2 linked regions of the Longimicrobium terrae genome follow. Each later gene encodes a partner of the first gene's protein in a complex. Links are inferred from orthologs where the notes say so. Each region holds a gene or a part of one and is shown on either strand. Other genes may lie near its edges. The genes, in order: glmM and cdaA.

The links.
Region 2: the proteins of glmM (region 1) and cdaA are in contact, whole or in part, in a crystal structure (PDB 7OJS), measured with the Bacillus subtilis proteins. The link is inferred for Longimicrobium terrae from one-to-one orthologs.

The regions. Positions count from the first base shown.
Region 1 is NZ_JACHIA010000015.1:41,429-55,945, reverse strand. Bases 4,181-7,143 are described here. They hold glmM (phosphoglucosamine mutase), read right to left. Parts: upstream 6,366-7,143; coding sequence 4,995-6,365; downstream 4,181-4,994. Other genes in these bases: yedA (drug/metabolite exporter YedA), read right to left, coding at 6,460-7,143; glmS (glutamine--fructose-6-phosphate transaminase (isomerizing)), read right to left, coding at 4,181-4,786. Outside these bases: HNQ61_RS19990 (hypothetical protein), read right to left, coding at 1-2,366; more of glmS, read right to left, coding at 2,933-4,180; more of yedA, read right to left, coding at 7,144-7,437; HNQ61_RS19970 (Lrp/AsnC family transcriptional regulator), read right to left, coding at 7,430-7,903; HNQ61_RS19965 (cystathionine gamma-synthase), read left to right, coding at 8,111-9,277; HNQ61_RS19960 (response regulator), read left to right, coding at 9,700-10,122; HNQ61_RS19955 (AsmA family protein), read right to left, coding at 10,182-11,465; HNQ61_RS19950 (hypothetical protein), read right to left, coding at 11,469-11,636; HNQ61_RS19945 (metallophosphoesterase family protein), read right to left, coding at 11,626-12,519; tRNA (adenosine(37)-N6)-threonylcarbamoyltransferase complex transferase subunit TsaD, read right to left, coding at 12,605-13,648; HNQ61_RS19935 (CdaR family protein), read right to left, coding at 13,645-14,517. UniProt on the Bacillus subtilis protein: Catalyzes the conversion of glucosamine-6-phosphate to glucosamine-1-phosphate. Glucosamine-1-phosphate is used for cell wall biosynthesis.
Region 2 is NZ_JACHIA010000011.1:182,275-196,824, reverse strand. Bases 4,477-7,472 are described here. They hold cdaA (diadenylate cyclase CdaA), read right to left. Parts: upstream 6,380-7,472; coding sequence 5,573-6,379; downstream 4,477-5,572. Other genes in these bases: ftsH (ATP-dependent zinc metalloprotease FtsH), read right to left, coding at 7,439-7,472; folP (dihydropteroate synthase), read right to left, coding at 6,376-7,290; HNQ61_RS17765 (cation:proton antiporter), read right to left, coding at 4,477-4,730. Also shown: HNQ61_RS17790 (YggS family pyridoxal phosphate-dependent enzyme), read right to left, coding at 1-164; HNQ61_RS17785 (helix-turn-helix transcriptional regulator), read right to left, coding at 512-1,306; HNQ61_RS17775 (helix-turn-helix domain-containing protein), read left to right, coding at 1,833-2,456; HNQ61_RS17770 (GNAT family N-acetyltransferase), read left to right, coding at 2,453-3,004; more of HNQ61_RS17765, read right to left, coding at 3,378-4,476; more of ftsH, read right to left, coding at 7,473-9,382; hpt (hypoxanthine phosphoribosyltransferase), read right to left, coding at 9,502-10,062; tRNA lysidine(34) synthetase TilS, read right to left, coding at 10,055-11,422; HNQ61_RS17735 (BON domain-containing protein), read right to left, coding at 11,656-12,192; HNQ61_RS17730 (glycerophosphodiester phosphodiesterase family protein), read right to left, coding at 12,469-13,359; HNQ61_RS17725 (hypothetical protein), read right to left, coding at 13,382-13,897; HNQ61_RS17720 (pentapeptide repeat-containing protein), read right to left, coding at 14,016-14,550. UniProt on the Bacillus subtilis protein: One of 3 paralogous diadenylate cyclases (DAC) in this bacteria, catalyzing the condensation of 2 ATP molecules into cyclic di-AMP (c-di-AMP). Upon expression in E.coli leads to c-di-AMP synthesis.

The sequences.
Region 1 (14,517 bases):
CGGAGCACCTCGTCGTTGAATAGCTCACGAAGCGCAATACGTCGCCGCTCGGCCATCTGCTCAATCAATGGGCTATTCGGGTTGCGAACCTCGGTTACGAACCGGACCAGGAGGGGAGATTCATCCGCCGGGTCAGGAGAGAGTCCTCCAAGGAGTGTCCGGATGTCTTCCTCATTCAGGCGCCGCTTGTCGTGGATATACGCCCCGAGTAGATCGACTAGCGCAGCATCATCGCCCTGATGACTCAACCGGATTTCCACCATCGGCTTTCGATCCGGCCGTGCGCGAAGGAGGCTCATCAAGCGATCCGCTTTATGGCTGCGCACTCGCGTTTCGCTGACCCAGGTTTGCCGCAGTTCGCCAAGGAGTGCAACCCGTTGCTTCTCAAGCTCTGCAACCTGACCCTCGTTCTGCACCAACTCTTCAAGTGACTTTTCAATCGTGGCTACACGATGGGCGAGTTCCGGGACATCCGCAAATCCTTCATGACCTTCGCCGAATCCGGCGTCCTGCAGTACACGCAGATCAGCCTCGACTACAGGTTTCCAAGTCGAGTTCAGGTACTCTTCGACCTCTCCCCCTTTGCCGAGCGCGGCGCGTAGACGCGCAGACGCTTCTTGGATCTCCCGCGTGTAGGTCGCGTGAAGTCGGACTACAATCTCAGCAGTTCGCTGTAGCACATCGTGATGCTGCCCAGCGGGGATTCCGACCCGAAGCGTGTCAAGACGGCGCTGCCCCTCCACGACCTGCTCGAGCACTCGGGAAGGAGCGCTCCCGGCTTGACGGTGGAGTTCTTCGATAAATCTGTTGGCCGTTTGAATAGCTTCCCACTGTGGCCACAGTCCAGCGATACGCGTATTTTGCTCCAGTTCACCCTGTGCAAGCCGGAGGTTAGTCTCCAATCCGGGCCTAGCATCCAAGGTCGCACGAAGAGCTCGTGAGTGAGCGTCGATTTGCTGGATTTCGCCGATTTGCTGCGCGGCTTCAGCCGACAACCGCGCCAGTTCTTCACGCACCAAATCATCCAACAGGCTCCGCAATGCGGTTGCTTGGCCGGTGGATATTGTGTGGTCGATCTCCCGCTGCGAGAGGAAACGGCAAGGAAAGAGTGTTCTTACATCGAGGCCGACCGCCGGCTCCTCGGCTCCAGGCGGATATATCTCCCGGTGTCCAGGACGGCCGTGGTGGTAGATCACGCGGAAATCGCCACCACGCGTGGCGAGCACAACTTCGACGGTAGCTTCCGGCGGAAGTGTCTCATCAATCCGTTTACGCAGTTCTGCTAAGAACGAGGCAGGCGCATCCTCCTCACGCATACGGTCCAGCGCGATGCGGAGATAATCAATGAATGTGGATTTCCCAACCCCCCGTGCTCCGATGAGACAGTTGAGGTTGGGAGACCAGTACAAAGTCTCGGGTCGGCGCAAAAACGAGGCACCTCGCACCTCGACGCTGGCGATCCGAGGACAGCAGTAGGCATCCTGTGGAGATTCCTTCTGGAGGCGGATTCGCGAATCCCGGTCGAGGAACGCCTGTCGCAGTGACTCGCGCGACGGATCGCTCATTTTGATCCAAGTATACCTGAACCCGATGTAGTTGCTCTCATCACCGTCCACCGGGTTCAGCCGGTAGCAATCCGAAGACATGATGTACGCAATAGGACGAGGCCGCTTCCATTCCTGGTGACAGTCTTCGCCCCCTCGGATAAGCCGCTGCCATCCAAGCGTCATTTGATCCAAGGGCTTCGGAACCTCGATACAGACGAGATTGGGGTTACGAAACTCCTCTGCTTGTAACCAGTCCGCAATACGCTCGTTCTGGAAGAGTCCCTTCACATCCAGTGGGTGAGCTGCAATGACGAGTCCCGGCCAGTCAACCGTGTCCTGAACCTTGCGTAGAATCTCTTTTAGGTTACACGTCGAAGGTAAGGGCTGATTCCCAACAAAACGCCGCTCGGAAGGCAGCCCCAGTGTGGTAACCCTGTCCTGAAGCACCGTCAGCGGCGTGTGCTCTGGGAAGAGGCAAAGAACGTGGCACCCTCGTCCAACGTCTGCTTGGATCTCAAAGCCGGGGAAGATCGTGAGCGGCGCCCGCCCGACCTCACCCGCTACACGAGCATTCTCTGCCCGCAGCCAACGGATGAAGGACTGGTCGGGAGACGGCGCGAAGTTATGATCGGTGATCCCGATCACCTCGAGGCCGACCTCGTGGCAACGCCTGAGATACTGGCCAGCCACTTCACGACACCGATCCTCAGGAGAGTCCCAACTCAGGTGTGTCGCCGGATCTCGCCAATGTGGCTCCATCGGCGTCTGCATCTGCAGATCGCACTTGTAATAGCGAGAATAGAAAGTTGGTTCAGGCATGATAAAGGATGCTGGAGGAAAGAGGTGCCGAATTCTCTCGAAACTTATCGCTTCCTTATGCCTCGCTCAACCTTTGAGCGTGATCTTACGCAGCTTTAGCCCGATTCTGCGCAACACCGACTGATAGGGGAACGCGTGTCGGTTGTAGTCCTGAAGCGCAGCCCGACCCATCATTCTCGTATTCGGTCTGTAACAGAGCCCGCGCCCGCGGCTACGACAAGGAACGGTTGGTTACGGGTCGGCGTCTAGCGCCGCACTCCGCGACTAAGCATCCTCTATTCGCTTCTCAAAGCCGGAATCGCCCTTCACGACGCATGACGTTTTTCTAGGTGTTAGGCTCTACGGCGAGTCCGTTCCGGCAGGATTGAACACCATCGCAGATCAGTGCCTCATCCTCGGCGCAGACGGTCACTCCCGGAAGTTGGTGGGGCAGCCTCGCTGTTACCACATATCGCCTTCTGCGATCGCCAGCACGGGCCGGGTCCGAACGCCCCACTCATGAAAGCGGCCCGGATCGAGCTAATCGAACCGGGCCGCTTTCATGAGTGGGACCGCAGCGGGGACAGCTACTCCACCGTCACCGACTTGGCGAGGTTGCGCGGCTGGTCCACATTGGCGCCGCGCAGCACGGCGATGTGGTACGCCAGCAGCTGCAGCGGAATGCTCGCCAGAATCGGTGTGAGCGCGTCGTGCGTGCGCGGGATGCGGATCACGTGCTCCACCACCCCGGCCAGCTCCTCGTCGTCCTCGCTCACCACGGCGATGATGCAGCCGCCGCGCGCCTTTACCTCGTCGATGTTGCTGCGGACCTTGTCGTACACGCCGTCGCGCGGGGCGATCACGACCACCGGCATGTTCTCGTCGATCAGGGCGATGGGCCCGTGCTTCATCTCGGCCGCGGGGTAGCCCTCGGCGTGGATGTAGCTGATCTCCTTGAGCTTGAGCGCGCCTTCCAGCGCCGCCGGGAAGTTGTATCCGCGGCCCAGGTACAGGAAGTTCTTGCTGTCCTTGTACTGCTCGGCCAGCGCCCGGATCTCGTTGTCCATCTTCAGGATCTCGGCCACCTGCTCCGGAAGCTGCCGCAGCGCCCGCACGATCTCACGGCCGCGCGACTGGCTCAGCGTGCCCCGCAGCCGGCCCAGGTGAATCGTCATCATGGTCAGAACCACGACCTGCGACGTGAACGCCTTGGTGCTGGCCACGCCGATTTCCGGCCCCGCGTGCAGGTAGATGCCGGCGTCCGTTTCGCGCGGAATGGTTCCGCCCACCGCGTTCACCACGCCCAGCGTGGTGGCGCCCTGCTGCTTGGCCTCGCGCATGGCCCACAGCGTGTCGGCCGTCTCGCCGGACTGCGAAATGGCGATGGCCAGCGTTTCCGGCTCCACCACCGCGCGGCGGTAGCGGAACTCCGACGCGTACTCCACCTCGGTGGGAATGCGGGCGATGTCCTCCAGCAGGTACTCGCCGATCAGCCCGCTGTGCCATGACGTTCCGCAGCCCAGGATCACGACGCGCTTGGCCTGGCGCAGCTCGTCGTCCATCCCCGTCAGCCCGCCCAGCTTCACCGAGCCCTCGTCCTCCAGCAGCCGTCCGCGCATGGTTTCGCGCAGGGTGCTGGGCTGCTCCATGATCTCCTTGAGCATGAAGTGGTCGTACCCGCCGCGCTCCACCTCGCCCAGGTCCCAGTCCACGCGGTTCACCGGGCGGCTCACGGGGCCGCTCTTGGGGCGGTGCACCGTGTAGCCCTTCTTGGTGATGGTGGCCATGTCGCCGTCATCCAGGTAGATGACGTCGCGCGTGTGCGCGATCACCGCCGCCGCATCCGACGCCACGAACGTTTCGCCGTTCTCGCCCACGCCGATGAGCAGCGGGCTGCCCAGGCGGGCCACGACGATCTTGCCCGGGTCGCGCGTGCTGACCACGGCGATGCCGTAGGTGCCTTCCACCTGGCTGAGCGCGGTTTCCACGGCGCGCTCCAGCGACTCGCCGGCGCGCCCGTCCGCGGTGGTGTACACCTCTTCAATCAGGTGCACCAGCACCTCGGTGTCGGTGTCCGAGCTGAAGACGTGCCCGCGGTCCTGCAGCACCTTGCGCAGAGTGCCGGCGTTTTCGATGATGCCGTTGTGCACCAGGGCGAAGTCGCCGTTTTCACTGACGTGCGGGTGCGCGTTGCGGGTCGTGGGCGGGCCGTGCGTGGCCCAGCGCGTGTGGCCGATGCCGTACGTTCCCTCGGCGGGATCCGACTGCAGCAGCTTCTCGAGCTCCACGATCTTTCCGGCTTCCTTGCGGACCTCCAGGTGGCCGTTGTTCGCCACCACGACGCCTGCGGAGTCGTAGCCGCGGTACTCCAGGCGCTTCAGCCCCTGAATGAGCATCGGCGTGACCGGCTGTTCTCCAATGTAACCAACGATTCCGCACATGCCTGTGGACCCCGCGTAAATGGATGTGAACTGAGAAGTGCGTGAGTGCTGTGTGCGTGAGTGCGTCAGTGCGACAGATCGCGGAGGTGCCCGCGGCGTTCCTCGCGCGGAGCGGTCCCCATGGCGGAATGCGCCGGGCGGGAGGTGCGGATCGCGATCGCCGAAGCTTCGCACTCACGCACCCCGCACCCCGCACTCACGCACTTCCCTACTTCGGCAGCGCCGCCCGCAGCGTTTCCACCAGCGCCGATGCATCCGCGCGCGTAGGCGCCTCGCAGATGATGCGCACGATGGGCTCCGTGCCGGACGGACGCAGGTGCGCCCACTTCTTTTCCGCCGCCCAGGAAAGCCGCAGCCCGTCCTGCCGGTCGGCGTCCGCGTCGGGAAACTGCTTCGTGAGCGCGTCGTACACGGCGTCCAGCGGCTGCGAGGGGCGCGGCACCTTTTCCTTGACGATCTCGTACCGCCCCAGCTCCGCCGCCAGTTCGTGCAGCGGCTGGCCGGTCTCCGCCAGCAGCTGCAGGATCAGCGCGGCGGCCACCGGCGCGTCGCGCGTCAGGTGCACGTCGGGCAGGATGACCCCGCCGTTGCCCTCGCCGCCGATGGTCGCGCCTCCCGTTTGCATCCGGCGGGCCACGTTGATCTCGCCCACCGCGGCGCGCACCAGCGGCACGCCGGCCCGTTCGGCCACGTCGTCCATCAGACGGCTGGTGGACAGGTTGGTCACCAGGGGGCCCGGGCGGTGCCGGACCACCAGCGTCGACGCCAGCGCCAGCGTATAGTCCTCGCCAATGGCGCGGCCCTCGCCGCTCACCAGCGACAGCCGGTCCACGTCCGGGTCCGTCGCCAGGCCGATGTCGGCGCCGCTGGTGCGGACCAGCTCCTCAAGCTCCTTCAGGTTTTCGGCGACGGGCTCCGGCTCGCGCGGAAACAGGCCGTCCGTTTCCATGTTGATGGCCGTCACCGTGCACCCCAGCGCCTCCAGCAGCTGCGGAAACATGGTTCCGCCGGCGCCGCGCACGCAGTCCAGCGCCACATGAAAGCGCCGGGCGCGGATGGCGTCCACGTTCAGAAACGGGATGGCCAGGATGCGGTCCAGGTGGCGCTGCACGGCCCCCTCGTCCGTACGCCACTGCCCCAGGTCGCTCCACAGCGCCCGGGGAATTTCCCCCTCCAGAAAGGCGCGCATCTCCGCGCCCTCTTCCCCGTCCAGAAACATGCCCGTGGGCCCGATGAACTTGAGGGCGTTCCACTCGATGGGGTTGTGGCTGGCCGTTACCGCCAGGCCGCCCGCCGCGTGCAGATCCTCCACCGCGAGCTGAACGGTCGGCGTGGGCGCGATTCCGACATCGACGACGTCGCATCCCACGGACTGCAGCGCCGCCGTGGCCGCCCGCGCGAACATGGGCCCGCTGACGCGCGAGTCACGCCCCAGCACCACCGTCTTGCCCGGGCCACGGCGCAGCGCGTACGCGCCGAACGCGGCGGCGAAGCGGGCGATCACCTCGGGCGTCAGCCCCTCGCCCACGCGTCCCCGCACGCCGGAAACGCTCACCATCAGGTTGGAGGTATCGATCACGTGCAGTTCGCGGCTTCTGGAGAAAAAAGGACCTGCTCGCCCGGTGCCGGACCCTCCGGCCGGGGCGGAATGTGCGGCGCGGCGCCGGAAAGCGTCAAGCCGCCGCGCTTTCCCGCTCCGACGCCGGACTTCCGTCGGGCGTCACATCGTTTTCCACCGTCTCCGCCGCCGGCCTGCGCCCCGTGGTGATGACCGCCACGGCGGCCACGATCACCCCCGCGGCCAGCAGCACGCGCGGCGTCAGCGGCTCGTTCGCCAGCCACCATCCCAGCAGCACCGCCACCACGGGGTTCACGTACGCGTAGGTGGACACACGCGCGGTGGTGGTGTTGCCCAGCAGCCAGATGTACGCGCTGAAGCCCACCAGCGACCCGAACACCACCAGGTACGCCAGCCCCACCACGCTTTCCGCCGACACCGCCGCGGGGTTCCACGCGCCCAGCTCGCCGCGGGCCAGCCCGATCAGCAGCATCAGCGTGCCGCCGCACGTCATCTCCATCGCCGTGGCCAGGAAGCCGTTCTCCGGCAGCGCGGCCGAGCGTGCGTAGATGGAGCCCGCCGCCCAGCAGAGCGAGCCGCACAGCACCATCAGCGCGCCCGCCGGGTTCACCCCGCCGCCCCCGCCCAGGTCGCCGGGCCCTACCAGCAGCACGATCCCCGCGAAGCCCACCACCAGCCCCAGGGCGGTCCGCGCCGTGGGCCGCACCCCGCCGGGGCGCAGCCACTCCAGCAGCACCATCCACAGCGGCACCATGGCCACCATCAGCGCCACCACGCCGGAGGGGACGGAGGTTTCCGCCATCACCACCCCGCCGTTGCCCGCCGTCACCAGCAGCGCGCCGATGACCGCCGTCGTGCGCCACTGCCGCGCGGTGGGCGCGGCCTGCCCGCGCATCCGCATGAACAGGTACAGCACGGCCCCGGCAAGCAGGAATCGGACCCCCGCCATCAGGAGCGGAGGCAAGGTCTTGATGGCAAACTGGATGGCCAGGTAGGTGCTTCCCCAGATCACGTACACGGCGGCGAACGCCGCCACCAGCTGCCCGGTGGGCGCGCTCCGCTTTTCAGCCACGGCTTCCTCCCGTCTCCGGCTCGTACAGCATGGTCGTCTCCTTGACCGTGTCCAGCACGATGGTGGAGCGGGTGGAGCGGATCGTTTCGATGCTCCCGAAGCGGTCGCGCAGCAGCTCGCCCAGTTCGCGGGTGCCGCGGACGCGCACCTTGGCCAGAAAGCAGTCTTCTCCCGCCACGTGATGGACTTCCTGCACCTCGGGGATGAGCGCCATCTGCTCCGCCGTGGTCAGCGCGCCGGCGCGCTCGTCCGCCCGCACGAAGACGTAGGCCATCAACCCCAGCCCGTACGCGTCGGGGTTGATGCGCACCGCGTAGCCCTGAATCACGCCGCGCTCCTCCAGCTTGCGGATGCGCTCCAGGATGGCGGACGGCGCCATTCCCACCTGCCGCGCGATTTCGGCGTTGGGGGTGCGCGCGTTCTCCTGCAGGATGTCCAGAATCTGCCGGTCGATGTCGTCTATCATTCTTGCGTTCTCCTTTCACGCAGACGATAATTCCCCGATCGCGGATCGTCAACCATCATCCGTTTGCAGATCACGGACCAGCGCCGAACGAACGTCGCCGCATGCGGAGGCGGGACGGCCGCGGTTGCTGGCGGCGGGCGGCGCGGGTAGGTTGCGGACCACACGGGCCGGCGGACGGCATCACGCACACACGCGCGGAATGAGCGGATGAAAGACGAAAAGAACTACCACGGAATGGGGCTGGGGACGATCGCCATCCACGCCGGCCAGCGCCCGGACCCCACCACGGGCGCCATCATGATGCCCGTGTACCAGACCAGCACCTACGTGCAGCCGGAGCTGGGGCGGCACCTGGGATACGAGTACGCGCGCACGCACAATCCCACGCGCGAGGCGTTCGAGGGGAACGTGGCGGCGCTGGAGAGCGGCACGCACGGCATCGCCTTCGCCTCCGGGCTCGCGGCCACCGACACCATGCTCAAGCTGATGAGCGCGGGCGACCACGTGATCTGCGGCGAGGGCGTGTACGGCGGCACCTACCGCCTGTTCAGCAAGGTGCTGGCGCGGATGGGGATCGAGTTCACCTTCGTGGACAGCGCCGACACGGAGGCTCTTCGCGCCGCCATCACGCCGCGCACGAAGCTGATCCACCTGGAAACGCCCACCAATCCCATGATGCAGCTCACCGACATCGCCGCGGCGGCGGAGGTGGCGCGCGCGGCCGGGGCGCTGCTGAGCGTGGACAACACCTTTGCGTCGCCGTACAACCAGCGGCCGCTGGAGCTGGGCGCGGACATCGTCATCCACTCGGTCACCAAGTACGTCAACGGCCACAGCGATATGGTGGGCGGGATGATCGTGGTAAAGGACGACGGCCTGCACGAGCAGCTGCGCTTTCTGCAGAACGCGGCGGGCGGCATTCCCGGCCCGTGGGACTGCTGGCTGGGGCTGCGCGGCACCAAGACGCTGCACCTGCGCATGAAGGCGCACAACGAGAACGGGCAGCGCATCGCCGAGTGGCTGGACGCGCACCCCAAGGTGGAGGCCGTCTACTACCCCGGCCTGCCGCACCACCCGCAGCACGAGTTGGCCAAGCGGCAGATGCGCGGCTTTACGGGGATGGTGAGCATCGAGATGGGGACGCTGGAAAAGGCGGCGGCGTTCGTGAACAAGGTGCGCATCTTTGCCCTCGCCGAGTCGCTGGGCGGCGTGGAAAGCCTGATCGGCCACCCCGCGCTCATGACGCACGCCTCCGTTCCGCGCGACCTGCGCTACGCCATGGGGCTCACGGACGGCCTGGTGCGCCTGAGCTGCGGTGTGGAAGACGTGGAAGACCTGATCGCGGACCTGGAGCAGGCGCTCGAGCACGCCTGACGCTTCGTCTCGCCGGCTGACTCCGCTGAACTGCCGTTCCACACGGAGGTCACGGAGGATGCACGGAGGACACGGAGGAACAGAAGGGCCTCACGCAGAGACGCAGAGACGCAGAGAAAGACAAAAAGGGGGAAGATAGCATCAGATGCGTCCTCCTCTTTTCTCTGCTGCTCTGCTCCTCTGCGTGAGATTTTTTTGGGGTTGATCCCCGTCTTTCCTCCGTGTCCTCTCCCGTCTTCCTCCGTGCCCTCCTGTGAAACGGCAGTTTGCAGAATTTCAGCATCAACAAGGCTCGCGGAGAGTTCCCTACCAGTATCCGCCGTTACGGTAGCAGTGGATGAAAAGTGTTGTATCCGTCATCCCCGACGGGTAGATTGCGATCATTGCCCCCGCCCTGCCCCGCCCCCTCCCGGAGGTGTCACGTGACTCCCGTGACCGTCCTCATCGTCGACGACGACGCCGACCATCACGCCGTGTGCGGAGTGTTTCTGGAACACGCCGGCTATCGCGTGCTCCACGCCTCCGACGGCGCCGAGGGCATTCGCATGGCCCGCGCGGAACGCCCCGATGTGGTGCTGATGGACGTGCGCATGCCGAAGATGGACGGCGTCACCGCGCGCCGCCTGCTCGCCGGCGACCCCGCCACCGCCCGCATTCCCGTGGCCGCCGTCACCGCCGACGTGATGGTGTGGCCGCGCGAGCGCGCACTGGCCGAGGGGTTCGATGCGCACATGGACAAGCCGTGCAGCCTGCTGGGCATGGGCCGCCTCATCCGCCGCCTGCTGGAACGCGGAGGACAGAGCGACATCGCCCCGCCGCTGGAGATGGCGGTGCTGGTGGCCTGACGCGGCCGTGGCGGTAAAGGAAAGCGGGCCCGGAGACGAATCTCCGGGCCCGCTCTGCGTCAGGGTGCCTCGCGCCGCCCGCCGGGTGGACGGCGGGTGGGCGGCAGCGCGCCGCCGGGCGCGCCCCGGATGTCGGCCCCGCCCAGGCGCAGCCCCAGCACGGGAAGCCCGTCCGGGAGCATGTTCTCGATTGTGGAGGTGCGGATGGGCTCCGCCTTGAGGTCCACGTCCATGAAACGGATGGTGTCGCCCACCAGCATCCCGAAGCTTCCCTGCAGCCGCGTTCCCGGCGCGCGCACGTCGGTGTCGCGCGCCAGGAACATGGTTCCGCCCGGACGCGATTCGATCCGCAGCGACAGCGCGCCGGTGGCCGTGCCGGGAAAGCGCGGATACAGCCACTGCATGTCCTCGAAGTCGATGGAGTCGCCGCTGACCGCGATGTCGTACATCGGCGCCTGGTCCGCGGGAAACCATTCCGGAAAGCTGTCCGTCCGCACCACGCCGGACGCGGCCACGGTGGACCGGCGCAGCCGCAGCAGCGGCGCATCGAACTCGATGTGCGCCTTCATCAGCGCCACCACCGCCTGGCCGTGCACCAAGTGCGCGGGGCGGCGGTAGATCTGCGCGTCCGTCCGCAGCGAATCCACGTGAATGCGCGATCCGCTGCGCGTTCCCGGGGCAAAGCGGATGCGCGACAGGCGGCCGTTCATCGCCGTGAAGTTCATGGTGCGGATGAAGCCGCCCGCCACGCTGTCCACCAGAATCTGCGACGTGTCCGACCGTGCGTCCGCGATCTCCGCGCGCTGGCCGCGCGCCGAAAGCGTGCTGTCAGGCCGCCAGGGAAGCTGCACCCGCACCAGCCCGTTCACCACGCGGACGGTGTCCAGCAGCGTCGCCCGCTCCACCCCCGGCTTCCTGGGGCCGGTGGAGGTGTCGGCAAAGATCGCCTGGTAGTTCCAGACCGTGTCGCCGGGCAGCTTGAAGACGTAGATCCGGGGATTGTACAGCGTCGCCCGCGTGATGCGGACCCGCGGGGAAAGCAGCGTGCGGATGTCGTAGTCCAGAAACCCGCTGTCCGCCTCCACAAAGGCGCGCCCCTTCAGATCCTGCAGCCGCACGCCGTACACCTTGGCGCCCTCGAACAGGTTGCCGTCGATGCGGCCGATGATCAGCCTGCCGCCGTCGATGCTGCCGCCCAGCGCCTTGAGCGTGAAGTCCAGCACGAACTTGTGACCGCGCTCCGTGCGCGCCACCATGTTCAGCGCGAGCACGGCCAGCCCGATGCCCAGCACCAGGCCCCCGAGCCCCCACGAAACCAGGCGTACCGCACGCGAGCGCGCCACCGGCTACGACTCCCGCGCGGCCGGGGCGGACGCCTCTTCCACCCGCTCGCGCTGCAGAAACAGGCGCGCCAGGTACCACACGGCCACGCCCACACCCACGGCGCCCGCCGCGGCGATCCCCGCGGCCTTCATTTCGCCGCCCCTGGACAGCGACCCGCGATCATACTCCATCGTTCGTCTCCCGGCTTTCGTCCATCCAGATGGCCCCATCCTCGCCCGCACCTTCCAGCGGCGGCCTGCCGCGGCGAAAGAAGATGTGCCGGCTGGTGGGGACGAAGTCGCCCGCGTCCTCGAAGTACATGTAGTGCGTCACCCGGATCCCCGTGGGCGTGAGCCGCAGCACGTTCAGCGAGTTCTTTTCCCGCTCGCGCGCCCGCCCACGGCGCGAGGTGCTGGTTCCGCTCTGCGCGATCACGATGCCGTGCTCGCGGTCCGCGCCTGCGTACACGTCCAGCGAGTTGCCGATGTACGCGCGGTGCAGGTGCCCGCCCAGGATCAGGTCCACCCGCATGTCGGTGAACGCGTCCAGCGCCCGCCGCGCGTTGGGCATGGGGTCCGCGCTCTCGAAGTCCGGCGGCGGCGCAAAGTGGTGGTGCGCCACGATGATCCGCAGCGTCTTCTCGTCCGTCACCGCGGCGAACGCCTCGCGGGCGTAGTCGATCTGCCACTGGTGAATGCGGCCGTTGACCGTGGCCTTGAGCGGCGCCGTGCTGTTGAGCGCCACGATCCGCGCGCCGGGGATGTCCGTAATCGTATCCAGCGCCTCGTTGATGTGCCGCCGGTAGTGCTTGTACGGATCCAGCACCCGCTCGGCGATGCGCATCAGCGGCACGTCGTGGTTTCCCGGCGTGACCACGATGGGCACCTTGGGAAACTCGTTCAGAAACGCCCGCGCGGCCGCGAACTGTTCCTCTTTGGCGCGCTGGGTGAAGTCGCCCGACGCGACGATGCAGTCCGGCCCCAGCCGGTGCGCAAACGCCTGCAGCGCGCGGCCCACCCCTTCGTGAAAGGGCGGTCCGAAGTGCAGGTCCGATACGTGGAGAAGTGAGATCAAGCCCGCCGCCGGTGTCCGTGGAAATCCGCGGCCGGACGGCCGCGCTCACCCTTCCGTTCCGCCACCCTCGTGCCAGCGGCTCCGGTCACCGCGTCAGCCCGGGAAAAGGCAGGTCCGCGCGGGCGTTCAGGTCCAGCCCGCCCGTCTCTCCGCGACGCCAGCGAAAGAGCGCCGCCCGCGCGATCATCGCCGCGTTGTCGGTAGAAAGCCGGGGCGACGGCGCGTACAGTTCGCCGCGCGATCCCAGCTTTCGAGCGAGCGCCTCGCGCAGCGCGCGGCTGTTGGCCACGCCCCCGCCCAGCACCACGCGTGGGCAGTTCATCTCCCGCACCGCCCGCATGGTCTTGGCCGTCAGCACGTCCACCGCCGCGGCTTGAAAGGAGGCGGCCACGTGCGGCGTTTCCTCCGCCAGCGTTCCCTTGGACTCCAGGTCGCGCGCCAGCAGCCGCAGCGCGTTCTTGAGCCCGCTGAACGACATGTCGTAGTACTCGCGGTCGCCCGGGCGCTCGCCGCGGTTCAGCAGCGGCCGGGGGAGGGGATGACGGGCGGGATCTCCCTCCGTTGCGGCGCGCTGGATGGACGGCCCGCCGGGGTAGCCCAGCCCCAGGATCTTGGCCGCCTTGTCGAACGCCTCGCCCGCCGCGTCGTCCCGCGTGGCGCCCAGCAGCCGGTACTCGCCCCACGCCGGCACCCACAGCAGCATCGTGTGCCCGCCGCTCACGAGCAGGCCCACGAAGGGCGGCTCCGCGCCCGGGTGCTCCAGGTGCGTGGCGAACAGGTGCCCCTCCATGTGGTGCACGCCGACGACCGGCTTTCCCGCCGCGAACGCCGCCGCCTTCCCCCACGACACGCCGACGAGCAGCGCCCCGATCAGCCCCGGCCCCGCCGTCACCCCAACGACGTCGATGTCCGCCAGCGTCACGCCCGCCTCGCGCAGCGCGCCTTCGACGACGTCGTCCACCGTCCGCAGGTGGGCGCGCGACGCCAGTTCGGGAACCACGCCGCCGTACAGCGTGTGGATGTCCTGCGTAAAGATGACGTGCCCCAGCAGGTCGCGCTCCCCGCGCAGCACCGCGGCGGAGGTTTCATCGCACGACGTCTCGATCCCCAGGATCAGCGGCTCGCTCACGGCCGCGCTCCCGCCGCGCTGTCCATCGTCGCGGGCGATGCGGGCGATGCGGAAGGAGCCGCCGCCGGCTCAAACACCCGCACGCGCGCCGGATTGGCGGTCACCGCCGCGCCGGCCGGGGCGCCCTCGATCAACAGACGCGCCTCTACCCCGCCCGGCGGAATCACCGCGGGGAGCGAGTCCCGCACGACCACGGCGCGCAGCCGGGCCGGATCCACCCCCGCCAGTGCCCGCTCCGCGCCGCTCAGCCGCACCTCCACCTGGGCGGGCGCGGCGACCAGGCCGTCCGGCACGTACACCGTCACCGGGCTCACCGCGCGGGTGGCGCGCCGGTCCACCGTCCCGCTCACCCGGACCCGCGCGCGCGACAGGCTCAGCCCGTCCAGCGCCGCCGTGTCCAGCGCGATCTCGCGGGTGAAGGTGGAATCGTCCGGCACGATCTCGAACGCGATCGTGGAAAGCACGTTCAGCGCCGCCACCTGGTCTGCGCGCCCGGTCACCCGCACCTCGGCGGGGATGATGGTGAGCGAATCGCCGATCACGTACCGCTGCAGCGATCGCCCGCTGATGCGCGCGTGGATGGGAACCACGCGGCTGGCCAGCCGCTGCAAGCCCAGCGCGATCACCGAGGGCCGCACGTCGCGCGCGTTGACGGACAATCCTTGGGGAATGCGCACCATCGCCGGATCCAGCGCAAAGGTGCGCCCCTCGCCCACCTGGCGGATGGGAAGCACCAGCACCGGACGGTCCAGCGCCAGCTCCCACAGCTCCCGCCCGGGCCCGGTGAACTGCACCCGCACCTCCTGCGGCTCCGGCGAGCCGGTCAGGACGAACTGCGGGTCGCGCACGACGGGGTCCACGCGGACGGG
Region 2 (14,550 bases), on another replicon or contig:
ACGTCGGCGAGGCCGGCGGCGATGGCGGCGCGCACGGTGTCGGCCGGATGCGTCTTGGTGACGGCCACCAGGGTGACCGCGTCGGTTCGGCCCGATCGCGCGCGCGCACGCTCGATTCCGTCACGTACGCGTGCCACGCGCTCGGCCAGCAGATGAGAGTCCATCCGACGATTGTATCCCCGCACCCCCGCGGAAGCAACGGCACGGCGGATGGGGGGGAGGACGTCGGTGGCGAATCCAGAGTTCGGTGCGCGTCCGAGAGTGGGGCCCTCACCCCGCGTGCTGCGCACGACGACCCTCTCCCACGAACGGATGTGGGAGAGGGAGCACACACCAGCCCGGCGCGGCTCCCCGAACGCGGTTGAAGCCCCGAACCAGACGCGCCAGAGGCCGGTGTCGGGGGTTCGCGCTGTTTGAGCGGCGGATTCATTCGCTCACCAGACCTCGGCGACGGCATCTACTCAGGGAGCGCGCGTCATCCTCTGTCATCTACCCGCGCCAACGAACGCGATCAGTACGTCGCGATGTCCTCCGGGGCGACGCCGAGGCGGTCGGCGATGCGCTCGAGGGTGGCGCGGCGCGGACGGTCCGTTTCGCCCCGCTCGATGCGCGCGATCTGCTTTTCGGAGATGCCGGGGAAATCCGCGCGCGACAATCCCTTCTGGAGCCGCAGACGGCGGAGCGATGCGCCGAACGACTCGTCGGCGTCGGCCAGGTCGCGGCGGGCCTGGCGCCGGAAGTCCGCGTCGAACTCGCACAGGATCGCGGAGGCCGAGGCCTCGTACTCGCCCAACTGCACGGCCGTCCCGTAATCCACCACCGCGAAGCGCGCAAAGTCCGGCGCGGTCCCGTCGCCCGACGGGGTGAACCACGCCATCGGCACCAGCAGCGGAGGACGGCTGAGGTCGGCGCGGTGCAGCAGCAGCACGCCATCCTCGTGGTCCACCGCCCCGCCGATCAGCAGCCGGTCGCGGTCTGGCGAGGTGAGCGCGCACAGCAGTTCATCCACCGGAAGCAGGCTGGACTCGTCGCCCACGATCACGCTGCGGAACATGGCCCGCAGCACGGCCTCCCGGCCTTCGTGCACGCCGTCCAGCAGCACCAGCCGGTGATCGCCACGCATGTCATCGGCAGAATCCACCAGCGACTTGAGCGCGGTTCCGGGGCCGGCCACCCAGTACGTGGGCCGCCGCCCGCCGCCCACCAGCGCGTCGCGCACGTCGTCCGGGTGCGACACGCGGCGGACGGCGGCGGCGCACTGCACCTCGTCGTTGCTGCCGGGCTCCAGCAGCAGAACGTCATCCATCATGGGCTCCGGACGATACAGGGTTGTGCGGATACTTGCGGTCCCACTCCTCGATCAGCAGCGGGAACGCGCTGGTCACGATCACCACCAGCGCGTCCGGCACCTCGGACGGAGGCGGACGCCGGTCCAGGAACCGCCCGTCGCGCAGCCCCAGCCGCCAACAGCGCTCGCGGCGGCGGAGGTGACGTGCGGCGGCTCCACGCGCTCTTTTTCGGCGATTCTGACTCGCCAGCCAGACTGCTTCCATTCGATTGGCAACGGAAGAGCATAGGGCATCGGGTTATCGGAAGGGGTTTACCCTCCAGAATATGTCCCGTTCCGCCCAAATCGTCAATTGGGACATTTTCAGTCACAGGCGAGCATCCGCAGCAGCCCGACATCCCACTGATCTCCCTTATCACGGTGATTTGTCCAGGATAATGGGCCACCCCCGGAATTGCACGGGCAGGGAATCCGCGGTCGTTCGCCAGCGTGCTCGCGATCGACAGGGTTGATATTCCTGAACGATGGAATTATTTCTAGTATCATGGAAACAACAAACGATGACATCAACGCGCGGCTCGCGGTGCGGTTGCGGAATCTGCGCGCCGAGCGGGGGCTCACGCTGGAGGCGCTGGCCGAGCGCGCGGGCGTAAGCCGCTCCATGATCTCGCTCGTGGAGCGCGGCGAGAGCAGCCCGACGGCGGCGGTTCTGGACCGGCTGGCCGCGGGGCTGGGCGTAACGCTGGCGTCGCTGTTCGCGGACGGCGCGCACGCCGACGCTTCGCCTCTGTCGCGCCGGGCCGATCAGGCAACATGGCGCGATCCGGAAACCGGCTACCTGCGCCGCAACCTGTCGCCCGCGGGTTTTCCGTCGCCCATCGAACTGGCGGAGATCATCCTGCCGGCGGGCGCGCGGGTGGCGTACGACACGCCGGGTACGCGCGCGGTGGCCATCAGCCAGCAGGTGTGGGTGATGGAGGGCGGCATTGAACTCTCCGTCGGCGGCGACACGCACGCGCTGGACGCGGGCGACTGCCTGGCGATGCGCCTGGAAGGCCCGATCGCGTTCCGTAATCCCACCCGGCGCGAGGCGCGGTATGTCGTCGCGCTCGCCGCGGATCAGCCGTCCGGCGGAACCAAGGCTCACCATCTCAGGAGCGCGCCGTGACGGAATATGCGACGGAGGCGTTCATCATCCGCCAGATCCGCGCGGACGAAGCCCGGGAGCGCGCGGCGGAGTTCGCGGCCATTCTGCTGGACTGCGTGCAGGGTGGCGCGTCAGTCGGGTTCATGGCGCCGCTCTCGCGCGATACGGCGGACGGGTTCTGGAAGCGCGTCGCGGAGGGCGTCGCGGCGGGTGACCGCATTCTGCTGGCGGCGGAGGATGTGGCCAGCGGCGAGTTCGTGGGGACGGTGCAGTTGCTGGTCGGCGTGCCGGAAAACCAGCCGCACCGCGCGGACGTGGCGAAGATGCTGGTCCGCCGATCCGCACGGCGGCGGGGGCTGGGCGCCGCCTTGATGCGCGCCGCCGCCGAGGCCGCGTGGCAGGTGGGGCGCACATTGCTGGTACTCGACACCGTGACGGGTGGCGACGCGGAGCGGCTGTATGAGAGCCTTGGATGGGTGCGGGTGGGCGTGGTACCGGGGTACGCGCTGATGCCGGACGGCGCGCCGTGCGATACGACGTTCTTCTACAAGTCGCTGGGTGATGGTTGAGAGAGCAGGATGGTGAGCAGGGGCGACTGAAGTCGCGGCAATAACGGCGCAAAGTCCGCCTTCGCGGACTGTGGCGGCGGCTCCCATCTGTCGTGCCCAGTTCCGCGCGTCCGCCACCCAGGAGCGAATGAATCCGCCGCTGGAAAAGCGCGAAGTCCGCCTTCGCGGACTGTGGCGGCGGCTGTCGTGAGCATCCCATGAACCAGAAGCCCCGAACGGCGGATGCGCGCGTTCGGGACTTCTCGTGTGCGGGGCCGCAACCGGATCCGCAGTCACAGTCCGCGGAGGCGGACTTCGTGTCTTTCGAGGCGCGGTTTCAACCGCCGGGCTCGCGTTCCGCCGCCACGCACGATTTCCTGTCGGCTGGCCGCGTCTACTTTCTGCGATCCAGTGCGGAGCGGGTCACGCCCATGCGGTCGGCCTCGCGGCGCGAGCGGTTGGCGTAGCGCGCCATCAACGGTGTCACCGAAATGCCGTGCGCCACGGCGGAGACCGCGACCGTGGCCAGCACCAGAGCCGCCACCGTCCGGCTGAACTGCTCGGGAAGGCCGTGCTGCATGGCGTACGTCAGATAATAGACGGACCCGATGCCGCGGATGCCGAACCACGCAATCAACCCCCGCTGCATGCTCGTGGTGGCCGAACCCAGCAGGCCCAGGTAGACGGAAACGGGGCGGATAACCAGAAACAGCAGCGGAATGAACCACAGCGCCACGCTCGGCAGAAAATTCCACGAGATCATCCCGCCCAGCAGCAGCACCACCGCGAACTCACCGATGCGCTCCAGCTGCTCGGTAAAGCCCAGCGCGGCCTGCGCCATGTAGGCCGGCGCCTTGTCCTTGTCGGTGGCCGCGTCTTCGGCCTCGGCGGAGGTGGCCGCGACCGCCACGTCCTGGGGCGGCTCTTCTCCGCCCGCCTCCCGCCGCTCAATGCGGCGCAGCGCGAGCCCCGCGGCAAACACGGCCAGAAAGCCGTATCCGTGCACCAGCAGCGCCACTCCGTACGCCAGCGCGATCAGCCCCAGCGCCAGAAAGTCGTCCAACCCCACGGCCTCGCGGTGCTTGCGCCGCAGGTGCAGCACCAGCCGCCCGATCAGCGTTCCCAGCACCGTGCCCACCACCAGCCCCGATCCCACCGCCCACACGAGGTCCACCGCGAACCAGCGCCAGCCGAACTCGCCAAGGTCGTGCAGCCCCAGCAGCCCCAGGCCGAGCATGATGAAGGGAAACGCGGTGCCGTCGTTGAGCCCCGCCTCGCCCGTGAGGCCGAAGCGCAGCCGGTCGCCGTCGGTGGGATGCGTGACCTGCACGTCGGAGGCGAGCACCGGGTCCGTTGGGGCCAGGATGCCGCCGAGGAGGACGGCGGCGCCCACCGGCAGCCCCATTCCGAACACGCCCACCAGCGTCACCAGCCCCACCGTCACCAGCATGGAGACCGTCGCAAGGCGAACCGGCAGCACCCATCGCCCGTCGCGCAGCGGCGTGCGCAGCTTGAGCCCGGCCGCGAACAGCGAAATGAGCACCGCCACCTCGGTGACGCGCTCCCAGATCGCCGACTGCGTGTAGATGTCCACGTGCATCAGCCCGGCCACCTGCGGGCCAAGGACGAAGCCGGCGCCCAGGTAGAGCATGGACGTCGAGAGCGGCAGCCGGCGCAGCACGGAGCGCGAAAGCGCCATGGCCACGAGGAGCACGCCGATCAGGACGAACCAGATCGCTCCCTTCATTCTGTTGGGGGCACGGGGGCAGAGGAGTGGACCCCCGGCAAGGGCAAGAAACAAACCTTGGACAGAAAGCACACGCCGGGAGCGACGCCTTATCGCGTCTGCGATCCAGAGTGAAGCGCCTCACCGGCGATTGCGACACGCCGGAATCGGGCGCGGTCTCTCTCAGATGGTGTTGAGAAACCCCGTTTGTCCTAGCTCAGATTGGCCCAGCGGGACGGCTCACGCCGCAAGGCGTAATCCTACGGAGGCGCCGGGCGGGTTTTCCGTCGCGCCGTATCCTGGCGCCGACGAAGGATCCACTTGCCCCGCGAGAACGGGCGTGCGTGTCGCGACGTTGGCTCGGCGGATGGTAGATCCTTCGGTCGCGCAGGATTCGGCGCGGCGGAGAGGCCGGCGCACGCTCCCTCAGGATGACATGGTTTGGGCTGTAAGTAGACGCGCGACAACAACATGTCATCCTGAGGAGGCGCCGGCCGATGCGTCAGCGGCACCACGTTCTGGCGCCGACGAAGGATCTACCTTCCCCGCGAGAACGGGCGTGCGTGTCGCGACGTTGGCTCGGCGGATGGTAGATCCTTCGGTCGCGCAGGATTCGGCGCGGCGGAGAGGCCGGCGCACGCTCCCTCAGGATGACGCCTGGGGGCGGGGTTGGCTGGATAGGGATGATGTCGGGGGTGCAGTCCGCGAAGGCGGACTTCGTGCTTTTCCAGCGGCGAATTCATTCGCTCTGGATGGGCGGATGCGCCGGACCGGGGATGGTGGATGGAACCCTCCCCCGCAGTCCGCGAAGGCGGACTTTGCGCCGTTGTTGCCGCGACTTCAGTCGCCCCGGCAGGTACCGCCTACAGCGTATCGCTCGCGCGGGTGCCGGGCGGCGTGGTGAGTTCGGCGGTTCCCTGCCCCAGCATCTGCTGCAGCTGGTCCGGCGTAAGCCCGCGGTGCAGGCGGCCGCCCTGCGCCAGCGAAATGGCGCCGGTTTCCTCCGACACCACCACCACGAGCGCGTCCGTTTCTTCCGACAGCCCCAGCGCCGCGCGGTGGCGGGTTCCGAGCGAGCGGTCCGTCACCTGCGACTGCGTGAGCGGAAGGATGACGCCCGCCCCCACGATCTGGTCGCCGCGAATGACGGCGGCGCCGTCGTGCAGCAGCGAGTAGGGCGTAAAGATGTTCAGCAGCAGCGCATCGGATACGCGGGCCTGCAGCGGCGTGCCCGTCTCCACGTACTCGCCCAGCCCCATCTCGCGCTCGATGGCGATGATGGCGCCGATCTTTCCGCGCGCCATCTCCTCCGCCGCCTGCGTCACCTCTTCCGCCACCTGCGTCTGCTCCAGCCGGCTGAACACGCGCAGAATGCGGTTCTGCCCCAGTTGCGCCAGCGCGCTCCTCAGCTCCGGCTGAAACACGATGAGCGCGGCGATCACGCCGAACTCGAACACGCGCTCCAGCAGGTACTCCAGCAGCGACAGGTTCAGGATGCGCGCGGCGCCGTACAGCGCCACGATGGCAAAAATGCCCAGCAGCATCTGCAGCGCCCGCGTCCCGGCCAGCACCAGCAGCGCGCGGTACAGCACCCAGGAGACGATCAGGATCTCCACCAGGTCGCGCCAGTCCGGCGCCAGAAACCCGAACCGCTCGATCAGCGTGTTCATGGCGCCATCCGTCCCGCGCGGAACACGGCTTCCGCCACGTCCAGCGCCTGCCGCGCGCCGCGCACGTCGTGCACGCGGAACAGGCGGGCGCCGCGGGCCAGCCCGGCCACGCACGCGCCCACCGTTCCCGCGTCGCGCGCGTCCGCCGGCACGCCGCCCAGCAGCGCGCCGATGAACGCCTTGCGCGAAGCCCCCAGCAGCACCGGCCGCCCCAGCCGCGCCCGCAGCCGCCCGATCCCCGCGATCAGTTCCAGGTTCTGCGCCCCCGTCTTGGCGAAGCCGATTCCCGGATCCACCACGATCCGCTCGCGGCCGATCCCCGCCGCGTCCGCGCGCTCCAGCGACGCGGACAGCTCCGCGGCCACGTCATCCACCACGTCGCCGTAGTCCGTCAGCGACTGCATGGTCCGCGGCGTACCGCGCATGTGCATCAGGACGAGGCCCGCCCCGGCGGCGGCCACCACGCCCGCCATCCCGGAGTCGGACAGACCGGAGACGTCGTTGACGATCTCCGCGCCCGCGTCCAGCGCCGCGCGCGCCACGGACGCGCGGCGGGTGTCCACGCTCAGCGGCACGTCCAGCTCCGCGGCCAGCGCGCGCAGCACGGGCCCCACGCGCTCCGCCTCCTCCTCCGCGGAAACCGGATCCGCACCGGGCCGCGTGCTTTCGCCGCCGACGTCGATCAGGTCCGCGCCTTCCGCCACCATCCGCCGCGCCTGCTGCACCGCCGCGCCGGGGTGCAGAAAGCGCCCACCGTCGCTGAAGCTGTCCGGCGTCAGGTTCAGAATCCCCATCACCACCGGCCGCTCCAGCGAGACCGACCGGCTCCGCAGCACCCACGACGCATCATCCCCCACGCCCGCGGGGAGCGTGTGGGAGGGACCAGGGGCGGCGGGCGGATGACTGTGCATCCCGCGAAAGTATCGAACGCAAAAGCGCGAAGGCAAGCACACGGCCCGCCTTCGCGCATTTTGACCCTTCATCGGGGAGCGGATCAACACCCGCGGTCCGCTCCGCCGCCATCGCACTCACGCACCCCGCACTGACGCACTTTTCCCCTTACGCCAGCCTCGGCGTCAACCCTTCCACGCCCCCGCTGGGCTTGGAGTGCCGCTCCGGCGCGGAGGGCAGGTCCGCCAGATCCGGCGGGCCGGGCTCCGTGGCGGGCTTCATGGGGGGAAGCGCGCGGCCCTCGGAAAGCGCCACCACTTCATCGCGGGTCAGCGTTTCGCGCTCCAGCAGCGCGGCGGCGATGGCGTGCAGCGACGCCTCGTGCTCGCGCAGCGTCACGCGGGCGCTTTCCAGCGCCTCGCCCAGCACGCGCGCCACCTCGGCATCCACCAGCTCCGCCGTCTTTTCCGACACCTCGCGGCGCGATCCCAGGTCGCGGCCCAGAAACACTTCCTGCTCGCTTTCCGCGATCGCCACCGGGCCCACCGCGTCCGACAGGCCCCACTGCGTCACGTACGCGCGGGCGATGCGCGTGGCCTGCTGGATGTCGCCGGCGGCGCCCGTGGTCACCCGGTCGCGGCCAAAGATCAGCTCCTCCGCCGCGCGCCCGCCGTACGCCATCACCAGGCGCGCCTCCAGCTGGCGGCGGGTGATGGACACGCGGTCGTCCTCCGGCAGCGTGAACGCCATCCCCAGCGCGCGGCCGCGCGGGATGATGGTGACCTTATGCAGCGGATCGTTGCCCAGCACCACGATGGTGCACAGCGCGTGGCCGGCCTCGTGGTACGCGGTCAGCCGGCGCTCCTCGTCCTTCATCACGTAGGAGCGGCGCTCGGCGCCCATCATGACCTTGTCCTTGGCGTCCTCGAAGTCCGCCATCTGCACCTTTTCGCGCCCGCGGCGCGCGGCGAGAAGGGCGGCCTCGTTCACCAGGTTGGCCAGGTCGGCGCCCGCCATCCCCGGCGTGCCGCGGGCAATGACGCCCACTTCCACGTCGGCGCCCAGCGGCACCTTCTTCATGTGCACCTTCAGAATCCCCTCGCGGCCGCGCAGGTCCGGCGCGTCCACCACGATCTGCCGGTCGAAGCGGCCGGGACGCAGCAGCGCGGGGTCCAGCACGTCGGGCCGGTTGGTGGCGGCAATGAGGATGACGCCGTCGTTGCCCTCAAAGCCGTCCATCTCCACCAGCAGCTGGTTCAGCGTCTGCTCGCGCTCGTCGTGCCCGCCGCCCAGACCGGCGCCGCGGTGGCGGCCCACCGCGTCGATTTCGTCGATGAAGATGATGCACGGCGCATGCGCCTTGCCCTGCTCAAACAGGTCGCGCACGCGGCTGGCGCCCACGCCCACGAACATCTCCACGAAGTCCGATCCGCTCATCGAGAAGAACGGACGCCCCGCCTCACCCGCCACCGCGCGGGCCAGCAGCGTCTTGCCGGTTCCCGGGGGGCCCACCAGGAGCGCGCCCTTGGGAATGCGCCCGCCCAGCCGGCTGAACTTCTTGGGATCCTTGAGGAACTCCACGATCTCCTGCAGGTCGGCCTTGGCCTCGTCCGCCCCGGCCACGTCGTCAAACGTGATCTTGGGCGTGTCGGCGTTGAGCATGCGCGCCTTGCTCTTGCCGAACTGGAAGGCCTTGTTGCCGCTGGCCTGCATCTGTCGCGTGATGAAGATGAAGAACGCGATGAACAGGACCCAGGGAAGCGCGGTGATCAGCACCTGCGCCACGCTGACGGGCGCCTCGGTGGCCGAAATGTGCACGCCGGATGCCTGCATGAGCTTGATCAGCTCTTCGGAGTCTTTGACGGGCGCGCGCGTGGTGAAGCGGTGCACCGGCGTCTGCCCCACCATGGTGGGCTGGCGCAGGTGACCGCGCAGAACGGCGCCGTCAATGACCTGCACCGAGTCCACGTTGCGGTTCTGCAGATGCGTGGTGAACTCGGTGTAGTCGATGGGCCGTACGCGCGCACCGCGGCTGCTGGTGAGCTGAACGGTGGCGATGGACAGCGCGATGAGCGCCATCCAGAAGAGAGACGTACGCGTGATGCGGCCCATCTTGGGCGGCTGCGGACGGGGCGTGCCCTTTTCTTCGTCTGCCATGACTGCGTCTTTCAGTCGCGGTGCCGCCGCAGGGGCGGCCCGCGTTCAAGATCGATGCGAACGGAAGCGGCCGTTCAGGGCTGAATGACCCCGATGAACGGCAGGTTCCGGAAGTATTCCGAGTGGTCCAGCCCGTACCCGATCACGAAGTCGTGCGGGCAGTCGAAGCCCACCCACCGGGGCTCCAGCACCAGGTCGCGGGCGATGTGCTTGTGCAGCAGCGCGCACACTTCCAGCGACGCCGGGTTGTGCGTCCGCAGCTGCGGAAGAAGGCGGTTGAGGGTGGTGCCGCTGTCGACGATGTCTTCCACCAGAATGACGTGCTTGCCCGTGAGCACCGACGACGAGTCGTACAGCAGGCTCACCTCGCCCGTGCTGACGGTTCCCCCGCCGTAGCTGGAGGCGATCAGAAAGTCCACCTCCATGGGCCGGGCGATCTCGCGCACCACGTCGCTCAGAAAGATGAACGAGCCCTTGAGGGTGCCCAGCACGAGGAGTTCCTCGTCCTTGGGATAGGCCTCCGTGATTTCGCGCCCGATCTCGCGCACGCGCTCCGCGATCTGTTCGGTGCTGAACAGGATGCGCGACAGGGGGCGGCCGCCGGTGCGGGCCAGGGTGAGCTCGGTGTCAGGCATCGTAGATCGAAAGGGTGATGGCCGGCTCGCCGGGCCGGGGCCCGGCGTCTGCCGCGGCGGCCACGCCGGCCACCCACAGCACGGTCCCGTGCGCGTCCGCCAGCACGGGCACGGCGAGACGCGCCCGCAGGGGGACGCGCGCCTCGCCCAACAGCTTCTTCAACGTACGGGTTCCCGCGTGCGTGCGGATGCGGTCGCCGGGCAACCATCCGCGCAGCAGCAGCGGGAACCGTGCGGGGTCCGCGCTCACCCGCAGCGTCCAGCGCGCATCCGCCGGGGCGTCGACCCCCGCGGTCCAGCGCGCCGCGAACCGGGCGCCGCCGAGCGCCAGGCCGCCCTCTCCCGGCACGGCGGGGATGAGCAGCGGCGCGTCGGGCGGCGGGGGTTCCGGGCCGGGGCCGCGCTCCACGCGCGCGGTGCCGAACTCGGTGGTGATACGCACTCCGCCGGCGAGCCGCAGGGTGCGCCCGCTGGAAGCGTTGCTGATAAACTCAAGCGCCAGGCGGGTTCCCGCGCGGTCCGGCGCGGCACCCAACCGGCGGAGCAGCAGCCGCAGCACGCGCGCGGCCACGGGCCAATCATAAGCCGCGAAGCGGTCGCGAACAAGCAGCAGGGCGCCATTCTCTTCGCGCGCGGATTCCGCCACCAGCGGCGCGAGCACGGCCTCCCACGCGGCCTCGTCCTCGCGGGCGAGCGCGGCCAGCCGCACCAGGGCCCGGCGCGCGCCCGGCGCCACCCGCTCCGCCTGCGGAAGCACCCGGTGCCGCAGGCGGTTGCGCGACGGCTCCAGCATCCGGTTGGTGGGGTCCGGCCGCCAGCGCAGCCCCGCCGCGCGGGCGTACGCACGCAGTTCATCGCGCCAGAACGGGAGCAGCGGGCGGACCAGCCCCGTCCCGTCCGCGGGCGGAATGCCGGCCAGCCCGCGCACCCCCGTGCCCCTCAGGACGCGGAACAGCACCGTTTCTGCCTGGTCGTCCGCGTGGTGCGCGGTGGCCAGGTGCGTGGCGCCCGCTTCCGCCTGGATGCCGCGCAGAAAGGCGTAACGTGCGTCGCGCGCCTCGGCTTCGGTGCGCGGCGGATGACCGGCGCGCGCCGTCCGCAGCGGCACGCCCCACGCGCGGCACAGCCCCGCCACCCAGTGCGCGTCCGCCGCGCTCCCCGCGCGCATTCCGTGGTCGAAGTGCGCGGCGGTCAGCGCCAGCCCGTCATCCTCCACGGCGAAGCGCAGCAGGTGCAGCAGCGCGACGGAATCCATCCCCCCGGAAAGCGCCACCACGACGTGCGCCCCCGTCCCGCGCACGCCCAGCGCATCCAGTTCGCGCCGGAAGCGGTCCGCGAGCGGTCGGGTGGATTCGTCCATGCGGGCGGATTGCGGGAGTTGCGTCTGGTGACGGTGATCGGCGAAGCGGATGATATCGCGCCGGGAACGACGGAAGTCCGCGCGCGGAGGTGCGGCGTCCCCTTCCCGGCCGCGGATACAACCGTCGCAGAACGCAGGCGGATGCGCGTCCCGAGACGCTGTCGATCCGAATCTACCGGCGTCCAGTCTGAAAACAAACTCGCCGCCCGTTGCGGGGCGGCGAGTGGGGCAGGTCAGCGGGCGTCGCCGGCGCTTCGGCGCGGGACGCCGTCGCGGGGCGGGCGCTTGGCGGTGTTCACGCGCAGTTCGCTGTGCACGCCGCGCACGCCTTCCACGTCCCACGCATCATCCGTGGCGTAGCGCACTTCCTGGTAGTCCGGCAGCTCGCCGGTAAGGGTCACCACGCCGTCCTTGACCTCTACCGTGATCGCCTCGGCATCCACCCAGGTGTCGTAGAAGAGCGCGTCCTCCACTTCCTGCTTCAGCTCGGCGTCGGGGCGCGTGCGGCTGCGCAGGCGCTGGTGGTAGGGGCCCAGGCCGTAGCGGGCGGGGCCGTGCAGGGGCCCGCTCTGCCACTCGCCGTCCGTGTCCTCGAACTCCATCTCCGGCTCGTACGACGGGCCGCTGCTGAATTCCTGCCGCGCGCCCCCGAAGCCGGAGAACGGATGAAAGTCGTCGCCGTATCCGTTGGCGCGGGGACCCATTCCACCCTGGCGGGGGCCGGGGTTCCACTCACCCCGGTGGCCCCAGCCGGCATCGTATCGCGACATCGTTCTCCTGAAAGCGAAAAGGTTGGCCGCGCGGCGGGGCATCCTCATCCCCAAAACCGGCCTTGTCCCTGCCCCGCGCGGCGCCGTACGGGCCGCAACAACCGTTCCAGACAGGAGGAGAAAAGAAGTGCCCGGTGGACAAAAGACAGCGTCCGCCGGCGAGAGGCGCTCAGCGTTCGAGAGGCTGGCCACGCACGAGCGGCGCAGAAGAGGAAAGCGCCCGGCGCCGCCTGGGCACCGGGCACTTGAACCTGGGCACTTCAGTTCATCCCCGCCTCAGCTCCGCAGCAGCCGCTCGAGCCACGGCTCCACCTCGTCCGCGGGCGGGCCGGGCGGGAGCGGGCGGCCGGTAGCTTCGTGGAGCACGCGCGCGAGCCGGTCCGGCCGGTCGCTGATGACGCCGTCTACCCCCCACGAAAGCAGCCGCCGCATGTCCGCCTCGTCATCCACCGTCCAGATGTGGATGGCCACGTTGCGCGCGTGCGCCTCGCGAATCCATCGCGGGCTCAGCACCTGCCGACCGCCCGCCTTTTCCGGCATCTGAAAGGCATCCACCGGCGGCCGGTAGAAGCGCGTGGTGCGGGAAAGATGATGGGCCAGAAAGGCATACAGCTCCTGCGCCCCCGCGCTCGTGGGCCCGGCGTAGTCGCGAAAGGCGCTTCGATTGCGGCGGTCTCCCGCGGCGATCAGCACGCGGTGCGTGGAGCCGGTGGCGTCGATGGCGCGCTGCACCGCCGCCTGCGCGCGGCCGTCCTTGATCTCCACGTTCACCCGCGCGTCGGGAAGCGCCTCCAGCACCTCGCGCAGGGTGGAAAGCACGACTCCCCGCCCGCGGTACGGAAAGGTGCGTCCGCCATCCGGCGTGAAGCGGTAGCCGGCGTCCAGCGCGCGCAGTTCCGCCAGAGTGTGGTCGGCCACGCGCCCGGTGCCGTCCGTGGTGCGGTCCACGGTGGGGTCGTGGATGACGACGCACTCGCCGTCGCGCGTGGGCTGCACGTCGATCTCCAGCAGATCGGCGCGCCACCAGTGCAGGGCGCGCCGAAAGGCGTGGAGCGTGTTTTCGGGGGCGAGCAGAGATCCGCCGCGATGGGCGATCAGAAGGGGCGCACCGCCCAGGTAGCGGTGGCCCGGACGGGAGCGGCCGCCCAGCGGCGAGGGAATGCGCACGGAGCGGCCGCGGACCGGGGGTTCAGGGCTGCGCTTCGAGCCGCTCGATTTCCGCCTGCGACACGCGGTACAGGCGGTGCAGCACCAGGTCGATGAGCTGCGCCGTCATGGCGCGGGCGTACACCACCTGCTGCGAGTCGGCGCCCTTTTCCACGTCGGCGGAAAGCTCGGCGTGGCGGTCGCCCAGCATGGCAAGGATGGCTTCCACCCCGTCCGGATGCGGGCGCGCCGGGGCCAGGGCGTCGGCCGGCACGCGCTCCACCAGCAGTCCATCCACAAAGGCGAGAAAGGCGGGAAACACCATTTCCGTCAGGTGGCCGCCGGGAATGCTTTCCTCGTCCGTAAGCTCTTCCCACGCAAGCTCGTTGACGTACAGCTCCTCGCCTTCCCGGCGCACGTACTCCAGGTGCTCGGCGGACAGCTCCTTTGCGCCGGCGCCGGCGGTGGGCGCGGGGCGGCCGAGGGCTTCCAGAATGCGGGCGCGGCGGCGCTCGACGTAGGCCTGTGCGGTCACGGGTGCGGGGGCGTCGGTGCTCATGGAAACGGGGCTCCAGCCAGAAACGTACAGAAGATTTCGATCCCGGGATCGGGCCGGAGAACATAGGCCGGCGCCCCACCGGACGCAACGCGCCGCGCTCCCGGGCCGCGGCGGGCCGTCAGGCGGAGGGCGCCATCCCCGCCACGCGGCCCGGGCGGGCCGGCTCCTCTGCCGGCGCCGCATCCGGCTCGTCCATCGTCGCCAGATCCAGCGCGGCCCCGTCCATCAGCACGTCGCTCAGAACGGCGCCCGTAAGGTCCGCCCCGCGCAGCACGGCACTCTCCAGCCGCGCCCCGGTGAGGTCCGCGCCGGACAGATTGCACCCCGTGAGGTTGGCCGCGCGCAGGTCAGCGCCGCACAGCCGGGCGCCGCTGAGGTCCGCGTAGTCCAGCGAGGCGTGCTCCAGCACCGCGTCGGTGAGGTTGGCGCCGTGCAGGTACGCGCCGGTCAGGTTGGCGCCCTTGAACTGCGCGCCCACCGCGTCGGCGCCGGTGAGCACCGCGCCCTTGAGGAACGCGCCGGTAAAGCGGGCTCCGCGCAGCGTGGCCCACTCCAGAAACACGCCTTCCGCGTAGGACCACTCCATCACCGCGTCTTCGGCGTGCACGCCCCACAGGTTGGCGCCCTTGAGGAACGCCTCCGTGAGGTCCGCG